DNA from 3 places in the Thermoclostridium stercorarium subsp. stercorarium DSM 8532 genome. Region 3 is predicted to be linked to each of the others. Evidence: a T-box and tRNA genes for the amino acid it is inferred to sense, from the RefSeq annotation. Region 3 holds a T-box; the other regions hold tRNA genes.
The links. A T-box is a leader RNA that pairs with one kind of tRNA and senses whether it is charged. The one in region 3 lies ahead of aspS (aspartate--tRNA ligase), so its partner is inferred to be a tRNA-Asp.
Positions count from the first base shown of each region.

Region 1: it has a tRNA-Asp gene. The T-box ahead of aspS (aspartate--tRNA ligase) is inferred to sense a tRNA for this amino acid. The anticodon was not compared.
Region 2: it has a tRNA-Asp gene. The T-box ahead of aspS (aspartate--tRNA ligase) is inferred to sense a tRNA for this amino acid. The anticodon was not compared.

Region 1 is NC_020134.1:1,357,713-1,360,994, forward strand. It holds gene rnr (ribonuclease R) at 1-1,640, shown strand, start outside; tRNA gene CST_RS05900 (tRNA-Glu) at 1,777-1,851, shown strand; tRNA gene CST_RS05905 (tRNA-Asp) at 1,862-1,938, shown strand; tRNA gene CST_RS05910 (tRNA-Thr) at 1,950-2,025, shown strand; partial or broken gene CST_RS05915 (IS256-like element ISCth5 family transposase) at 2,866-3,282, opposite strand, start outside.
Region 2 is NC_020134.1:2,751,791-2,755,072, forward strand. It holds gene CST_RS11920 (glycoside hydrolase family 43 protein) at 1-1,177, shown strand, start outside; tRNA gene CST_RS11925 (tRNA-Cys) at 1,339-1,413, opposite strand; tRNA gene CST_RS11930 (tRNA-Gly) at 1,467-1,541, opposite strand; tRNA gene CST_RS11935 (tRNA-Phe) at 1,570-1,645, opposite strand; tRNA gene CST_RS11940 (tRNA-Asp) at 1,649-1,725, opposite strand; tRNA gene CST_RS11945 (tRNA-Val) at 1,749-1,824, opposite strand; gene CST_RS11950 (IS30-like element ISCth3 family transposase) at 2,131-3,201, opposite strand.
Region 3 is NC_020134.1:2,106,271-2,109,552, reverse strand. It holds gene CST_RS08990 (SF0329 family protein) at 211-714, shown strand; T-box leader at 1,286-1,535, shown strand; gene aspS (aspartate--tRNA ligase) at 1,624-3,282, shown strand, end outside.

The DNA.
Region 1 (3,282 bases), 750 kb from region 3:
ACGTTGAAGCACTTTCAATCTTGAAAGCATATAAAATACCCGTCGAGTTTCCAGATGAGGTTTTACAGGAAGCCAGAAGCATACCGCAGGAATTAACTCCCAAAGACTACGCCGGCAGACGGGATTTACGTAATTTAACAATGGTTACCATTGACGGCGAAGATGCAAGGGATTTGGATGATGCTGTTTCCCTTGAAATTACCGGGAACGGGAACTATCTCCTCGGTGTTCATATAGCAGACGTATCCCATTATGTCAAAGAAAACTCGCCACTGGACAAAGAAGCGTTAAAAAGGGGAACCAGCGTTTATTTCCCCGACAGGGTTATTCCTATGCTTCCAAAGGAGTTGTCAAACGGCATATGCAGCCTTAATCCCAAAGTTGACCGTCTTGCCTTTTCAGTTTTTATGGAAATTGACCCCTTAGGCCGTGTAATAAACCATGAGATCGTTGAAAGCGTAATTAACGTTAATGAACGGATGACATATACCGATGTGTATAAAATACTTGAAGAAAGGGATCAGGATTTAATTGAAAGATACAGGCCGCTGGTTCCGATGTTTGAAAAAATGAAGGAACTGGCCTTAATATTGATGAAAAGGCGCAGCCTGAGAGGTGCTATTGATTTTGACTTTGAAGAAACAAAGATTACCGTGGATGAAAACGGCAAGCCGGTAAATATAGGAAAATATGAAATTACAATTGCAAACAAGATAATCGAAGAATTCATGCTGCTGTGCAACGAAACGGTTTCCGAACATTTTTACTGGGCCGACATACCGTTTGTTTACCGTATTCACGAAGATCCCGATCCCGATAAGATCAAAAGGCTGAATGAGTTTTTGTTTAATTTCGGAGTCAGAATTAAAGGCAGCGGCCATGTGCATCCGAGAGCTTTGCAGGATGTTCTTGACAAAGTTAAAGGAACGCCGCAGGAAAGAATTATCAGTACAATGATGTTGAGAAGCTTACAGAAGGCAAAGTACAGCGATGAGCATACGTGGCATTTCGGCCTTGCCGCGGATTATTACTCCCATTTTACATCACCGATAAGAAGGTATCCTGATCTGATAATACACAGAATAATGAAGGAGTATCTGCACGGAAAATTCGACGAACAAAGAAACGAACATTACTCGGCTATTCTTCCTGATGTTACTAAACACTGTTCAGAAAGGGAAAGAAGCGCAGAGGAGGCCGAAAGGGAATATGAAGCGAAGCTGAAAGCCGTATATATGCAGGAGCATATAGGGGAAACCTTCACCGGAATTGTTTCGGGCATAACCTCATTTGGCATGTTTGTAGAGCTTGAGAATACCGTAGAAGGTTTGATACGGCTTACCAGCATGGACGATGATTTCTATGAGTATGATGAAAAAATGCAGGTTCTCATTGGAGTAAGGACAGGCAGGATATACCGTATAGGTGATACTGTCGAAGTTGTGGTTACAAATGCCGATCCGAAAACAAGACAGGTGGATTTTGTACTGACAGTGAACGCACGTGAGGCAGATCCTTACGCGGAAGATTCAAATGGCAATGGCATGAAAAAACGGGGCAAGTCAGGCAAAAAGAAAAAGAACACGGATAATAAAGTTTTGGAACACATAAACGGGAAAAAGAAAAAACGAAAGAAATAAGAATGCAGCCTCTCTTCAGCTTTGGGCTGCATTTGTTTTTCCAATTAGCATTTATTTGTTGTAACAAAAATATCATAAAATTTATGCTTGACTTTTATAGCGTCAGCAGTTAAAATAATATTCGTCAGTCTTCTGGGGCCCATTGGTCAAGTGGTTAAGACATCGCCCTTTCACGGCGGTAACGGGGGTTCGAGTCCCCCATGGGTCACCATTTTAAAACTGGCCCAGTAGTTCAGCCGGTTAGAACGCTAGCCTGTCACGCTAGAGGTCGAGGGTTCGAGTCCCTTCTGGGTCGCCATTTAGTGATATGCTGGTGTAGCTCAGCCGGTAGAGCAGCTGACTTGTAATCAGCAGGTCGGGGGTTCGAGTCCGCCCACCAGCTCCAAATAAAACCCGCTAACAGCAAAGGTTAGCGGGTTTTGTTGTTTAGAAGCGAATTGAATGTTAATTAAGTTGTTTACCTTTTGCCTACTATAGATATAATTTTGCAAAACTTTTAAGGTTGGTATTATATTAATAACAGCTGAAAGAGATCTAATCCGGAGTTTTCAGCCACACCATAAGATGTTGCGGCTATTGTTTACAGAAATAAATTCAAATTCATGCTGCGACAAGTTAAAAATACCCCGGGCGTTATTCATTTATAAGCATAAATTGAAATAGAAAAAATATATGGTAAATTGATTTATGGAATAATTCTGTCGATGGCCAGTAGCTTATAAAAGCAAGGGATCGGCAGATGTAAAAATCGAGCAGTATCAAATATTTACGGGTTTTAATGCTTAAAAACTTGTAAACTGCAATTTTATAAAAGCGGCTTTTTATGCCAGGTTTTAGGGTTTGAAGTTTACCTATAAGGAATTGAAACTCACCGTTTTTAGCGAAGGCTTGTCTTTCCAAAAAAGATTTAAGTTTACCTGTAAGGAATTAAAACAATCCTAGCTGGCCATATTCATTATATCCACAACGGTTTTAAAGTTTACCTATAAGGATTGAAAGGTGCGAAAGTAACGCCTGACGCCGGCGGCGGTTGGTTAGAAGTTTTTACCTGCAAAGATTGAAATGCCCTATGTTTTTGAGTTTACCTATGAGGAGTTGAAACTGTCTCTTTTTTATTTGTTCTGAGAATCTTAATGCATGCAATTTAAAACTATATGTTTGAGTCTGTCTGGATAGTGTCTTGTCAAGTGGTGTAAAATGATTTCTACTTTATCATTTTTTCACCTCATTTATGTAATAAAGCTACTGGCGTCAATGTAAATTCATTTATCGATGTAATCTTTGACATTGATTCCAAACTGAAATAACGCCGCCCTACTTTCCATTCATCATTTTGTTCCATGAGCATTGCTCCTACCAATCGGATTACCGCCTCACGATTTGGAAATATGCAAACAACATCCGTTCGACGGCGAATTTCACGGTTAAGTCTCTCCAGCGGATTGGTAGAGTGTATCTGTGCCCAATGCTCACGAGGAAAAGCCATATATGCCAGGATTTCTTCTTCTGCTTCTTCAAGAATTTTCATTGCTTTTGGAAAACGATTTTTAAGCTCATCTACTACATGCCTTAACTGTTCCCTCGCAGATTCCTGATCATTCTGGGCAAATATTGTCCGTATTATCGATGATACCATCCCCTG
Region 2 (3,282 bases), 650 kb from region 3:
AGGCATCGACCCGTCGCTGTTTTTTGACGATGACGGAAGCGCCCATTTTATTTCAAACGCCAGAGACAGAAGCGTAAGCGGAGCAGGCTTTCTGTGTGCGCCCATTGATTTGAAAACGGGCAAATTTTTAAGACCTGCGACCCCGCTTTGGGGCGGAACGGGAGAAAGCGCCCCCGAAGGCCCTCATATCTATAAAATCGGCGGCTGGTACTACCAGATGATTGCCGAAGGCGGAACCGAACTAGGCCATATGGTTACAATCGCAAGAAGCCGCGAGCTTTACGGAAAATACGAACCGTGCCCTTTTAATCCCATACTGACCCATCGACATCGCAAAGGGGATATAATCCAGGCTACCGGACACGCAGATTTAATCGAAGACAATGACGGAAACTGGTGGGCGGTGTTTTTGGGTTACCGCCAGACACATCAGTATTTCCACCACCTGGGCCGCGAAACTTTCCTGGCACCCGTGTCATGGCGTGACGGCTGGCCTGTTATAAATAACGGCGAAGCCATTAAACTTGTCATGGAAGGCCCCGGCTCTGCCGTCCAAACGCTGAGTACCGACTATGAAACAGACTTCACTTCAGGAATTGACTTCAACTGGGTTCATTTGCGTAATCCGCAGGAAGGAGCCTGCGAAGCCGGTCCCAACGGCCTTATTCTGAGGGGAAATTCCTACACTTTGTCAGACATCGGAAATCCGGCTTTTCTTGGCATCAGGCAGCGGGATCTTTCCAACCGGGTTGAGGTGGACATGATATTTTCGCCCAAGCTCAATTATGAGGAAGCGGGATTCACTATCTATTACAAATGCGACGCCCATATGGATGTTTATATAAGCAGGGTGAACAACGAAAATTATCTGTTCTTCCGCAAGGTTGTAGGTGAGATTAATCATGAGGCGGCACGTGTGCCTCTCGATATTGACAGAATAACTATCCGGGTCATTGCGGATAAACTTGAATACAGAGTGTATGCAGTAGTAAACGGCGCCGAAATATACCTTGGCAAAGGCCTGACCCGCCATGTTTCCACAGAGGCCCATGAATTAGGTTTTACCGGCGTTTTCTACGCCTTATACGCAACAGGAAACGGCAGAAACTGTGAAACCGAAGCCCTGTTCACCCGGTTCTCATACAAGGGCTTCGACAGAGAAGATATAAGTCTGTAACAGTCCAGACAAACCGGCTTTGGATGCCGTTTTGTCTGAATTTCCATGTCCGTAAACCCTTTACCTGACTACGTAATCCGAAAGGCTTACTGACTTAATACTTAACATAATTCAGCCAAGCACAAATAAAAAACCCACAGAAGTTTTTCTTCTGTGGGTACTGGAGGCGCCACCCAGATTCGAACTGGGGAATAAAGGTTTTGCAGACCTCTGCCTTACCACTTGGCTATGGCGCCAAATAAGATACAACAAAGAATATATATTCCCTCTATATTCTTTGTTGTTTTACTGGAGCGGGATACGAGATTCGAACTCGCGACTTTCACCTTGGCAAGGTGACACTCTACCACTGAGTTAATCCCGCACAGTATAGAGGTTGTTCGCCTCTATTCTGGTGCCCAGAGGCGGAATCGAACCACCGACACGGGGATTTTCAGTCCCCTGCTCTACCGACTGAGCTATCTGGGCGTATGGCGACCCGAAAGGGACTCGAACCCTCGACCTCTAGCGTGACAGGCTAGCGTTCTAACCGGCTGAACTATCGGGCCATGTAATCTCTTTATTTTCAATGTGGTGGGCACAATAGGGCTCGAACCTATGACCCCCTGCTTGTAAGGCAGGTGCTCTCCCAGCTGAGCTATGCGCCCGTTTCGTCTTTCGCTATCCGCTATCGTCTCGCGGCTTTTTCAGTATACAAAATTATTTGCTTCTTGTCAAGTCGTTATTAAAAGTTTTTTTATTAATAAATATCTGTAAATTGCAATATTAAATGCAACACCTATAGTGGAAATCATCCATAATTTTAGGTGTTAAAGTACAACATCATCTTTTAGCCCTTCTTAACTACTATCTTGAGCGAGTGCAGAGGGTAGTCAAGGGTTATCGATAGATAAGACAAAGTCTTTACCCTTGACTACCCTCAAATGAGCTTTAAAATATCTTGGATGAAGGGCTCAGACTATTGCTGATATATTTTTGTTTACCAGGTTATGTATCTCTTCATTAAAACATTCTTCAGGTGTTTTGTAACCTAATATCCTTCGTGGAAGGCTGTTTAACCATTGTTGTATCCGTTTTATCGTTTCTTCAGAAAAATCTTTTATAGCCTTTCCTTTAGGAATAAAACGCCTAATAAGTCCATTATGACGTTCATTAGTTCCTCTCTCCCATGAGGAATAAGGATGAGTGAAATAAGCTTCAATTCCTAGCCCTTGTAACATTTCGGATAGTCTACTAAATTCAGAACCATTGTCTGCCGTTATAGTGCGAAATACATTTGAAACATCCTTACCATAACAATTCTTAAGTTCTGAAAGTGCCTCGTTAACAGTATTACTGTCTTTTGCGTCCAAAAGAAACAATAACTCGTAGCGGGTTTTTCGTTCAGTTAAGGTTAAAATTACTGAATCGTTAGACTTTTTGCCTGTTACCGTATCAATTTCCCAATGCCCAAAGGTTTGACGTGATTGTACTTCTTCCGGCCTTTGATCAATGCTTTTCCCTACAACCCGTTTGTTTTGACGTATCCTTTTTATTTTAGATTTTAAACGTAGTTTAAGATTTAAATCTATATTTCGTACTTTTATGAGTCCCAGGTCTATATAATTATACAGTGTTTTGGTACATACAATAGTAGAATTTTGCCACTTGGGGTCTCTCCTACATAAACCAACAACTGCATCTGGAGACCATTTTTCGCGTAGTATCTTATCTTCTGCAAACTTAAGAAAATCTTCAACTTGAGCCAATTTACGCTTTGCTCCGCAATTCATACGATTTTTCTCATAAACTGCCTGCCCTGTTTCAGGAAAATATACTTTGTATGTCGATAAATCAGTTCTCATCTGCATTGTTGTCCCTCTTTTAATTTCACGGCTAATTGTACTTGGCGAGCGACCTAGTTTATTAGCAATATAACGTTGACTCTTTCCTTCTTTTAAAAGAGCTGCAATCTGCCCTCTTTCATAAACACTTAAGTGTTTAAACTTATGCTCAGTTGTGGTAGACTTATATTGTACAGCCATAGTTGAGAACCTCCTGTATGTTTGGATTGGACACCTAAATCATACATGATTTCTCACTATGGTTGTCAATTTTTTATTTCA
Region 3 (3,282 bases):
TTCAAATCTGGGCATTCGGAGTGGCATTCAAAACATAATATGATTTTTTTCTGCGGAAAAATTTTAAACGGAAAGCAGAAGAGAAAAGCAACAGGATTGATTTGCCTATAAACTTGGGATATACCATGGAAATACTGCCATATCAAATTATAAAGGAAGTTACTGCTTGAGGAAGTTAAAAATTAAGGAAGCTGATATACGGGGGTTAATATGAAGCACTATAAGTCATGGTCGGGTTTGAAAAAGCAACTGACAGAGCTTCTTTGCGAGCCGCTGAAATATAGAATTACTTATTTTCTGACACGATATCACAAAGTCCATAATTCTTATGGGCGTGCATCAATCCGGCTTGATGGAAAGGAATTGGTTATATTTTCCTGGACGGCAGCGTACAAGCAGGAACATGATGTTTATAATCGCTGGAAAGAAACCGGTGAATGGGATTATAATGCGCCGGAACTTAAGAGAAAATGGAATCAGGAAGCAACTCTTTCTGATTATGATTTTCTCAAGGCAGCAACAGATTTTCTGCAACTTTCCATTGAGGAAGCGCTTGAAAGTGAAAATTACCTAATTCGTGTATTCGCTATTATGGATAAGCGAGTAGGGAAACGGACATTGGAAGCAATTAGCGAATCAGAGGAATATAAATCTTATCCCTCGTGGGTCAGACAATTTTACGAGCTGAGGCTGGGGATTAGCTTGTGCCGCTAATACGATCATCCGTGATAATCATGCGTGTTTACAAATTCCGTATGCCGGTTTTCTATGCGATATACCGGAAAACAAAAAATAAAGATTATCCACTGCCTTAAATCCCCTCTCTGCAAAAGTTTTGTTATTTTTCAATTATGTCTGAGCATAGATAATAAAAATCCAGTATTAACATTTCAGAGTTTTAAACATTGCCACTGTTTACTTGTTTATCAACGAAATCACTTCCCCAAAATATATCTGTTTCAGGAGTGATTCGTTACAGCAAAAAAAGAAAATTTAAATAATATTTGTGAGTAGTTATTTAACTGGGAATTAATCCATGAGCTGGTGTCGTTTGTATAATAAAATCTCTGGGATTGAAGGAAAAATTCCCGGTGTTTCAAGGAAGGCTTTAATAATGCATTTAAAAGTTATGTCCAGGACAAAGCCCGCCGGATGAACGCGGGCTAATTCTTGGGGGCTTCCGGTTAGAAACAATTAATGCAATTTATGGTTGCATTTACAGATAAAATTCCCCTTGACAGGACAAGTTGATATATATTAAAATATTCGCCAAAATAAAATAAACGGAAAAGCGATGACGAAGAGAAGTAGCATGAATTATCGTTTACAGTGAGCGGGGAATGGTGAGAACCCCGTAAAGTGAATTCATGCGAATAACACTTCACCAGCTTCAATCTGAAAGTCATATTTGTATATGACGAGTAGGTGCGACGTAAGCCGTACGTTACAACGGCAAACACTAAGGAGTGACTGTACAAAGGGGTACAGTAATTCAGGTGGTACCGCGGACAATGATAGTGCTGTTCGCCCTGAAATTTCTATTTCGGGCGAGCAGCTTTTTCATATTTATGGGCTGTTCTCCCGAAGCGGAAAATCAGATAAAAGATGGGGAGGGAGCTTCTTATGTCAGAGATTTATCGTACAAGGACAATGAATCAAATCACCGAAGAAGATATAGGCTCCGTCATTAAAATTGCCGGCTGGGTGGAGAACATCCGGGACCACGGCGGCGTATCTTTTATTGACCTCAGGGACATGTACGGCGTCATGCAGGTTGTATTCAGAAACATGGAACTTCCAAAAGGTATCAGAAAAGAGGAATGCTTATCAATTGAAGGTGTGGTGGAAAAACGGGATGAAGAAACGTACAATCCCAAGATTCCCACCGGTACGATTGAGCTCGTGGCACAAAAGGTCACGGTTTTGGGCAGGGTTTATAAGGAGCTGCCGTTTGAAATTTCCGCGTCGAAAGAAATACGTGAGGAAGTGCGCTTAAAATACCGTTATCTTGATTTAAGAAACCGGAAGGTAAAGGAAAATATTCTGTTCCGTGCCCAGGTTATCAACTTTTTGAGGCAGAAGATGACCGAGATGGGCTTTGTTGAAATCCAGACGCCGATTCTGTCGGCATCCTCTCCCGAAGGAGCAAGGGATTATATCGTTCCGTCAAGAAAACATAAAGGGAAATTCTATGCACTGCCACAGGCACCCCAGATATATAAGCAGTTATTAATGGTCTCAGGATTTGACAGATATTTCCAGATCGCCCCCTGTTTCCGTGACGAGGATGCGCGGGCTGACCGCTCTCCGGGCGAGTTCTATCAGCTTGATTTTGAAATGAGCTTTGCCACCCAGGAGGATGTTTTCCGCGTGGGTGAGGAGATACTGACTGCGACATTTAAGAAGTTCGCTCCTGAAGGTTATGAAATCACCGAGGCACCGTTCCCAGTGTTCAGCTACAAGCAGGCCATGCTGGAGTTTGGTACGGATAAACCGGACCTGCGCAATCCTCTGCGTATCATTGATGTGACTGATTTTTTCCAGAAATGCGCATTTAAACCCTTCCGGAATAAGACGGTCAGGGCCATCAAGGTTCATGCCGAGATGTCCAAGGGTTTCCATGAAAAATTGCTGGATTATGCACTGTCCATCGGCATGGGCGGGCTTGGCTACCTTGAGGTCCAGGAGGACATGACCTATAAAGGTCCCATTGACAAATACATCCCCGAAGAAATAAAAGGGGAGCTGGCGCAGATTGCCGGCCTTATTCCGGGCGATGTAATATTCTTTATTGCTGACAGGGAAAAACTTGCCTGCAAATACGCGGGGCTAATCCGCGATGAGCTGGGCAAGCGCCTTGACCTCTGTGAGAAGAAGGCTTACCGCTTTTGCTATGTCAATGATTTTCCGATGTATGAAATAGATGAAGAAACCGGAAAAATAAAATTTACCCATAACCCCTTCTCCATGCCGCAGGGTGGGCTGGAGGCGCTTATTACCAAGGATCCTCTGGATATTCTGGCTTACCAGTATGATATCGTCTGCAACGGTGTTGAGCTCTCTTCAGGCGCAGTCCGTAACCATGACCTGGATATCATGGTAAAGGCCTTTGAGATTGCTGGTTACGATGAGGAGATTCTGAAAAAGAAGTTCGGAGCGCTCTATAATGCATTCCAGTACGGAGCGCCGCCCCATGCCGGTATGGCGCCGGGAATTGAACGGATGATCATGCTCCTCAGGAATGAGGAAAACATCCGCGAGGTCATGGCGTTCCCCATGAAC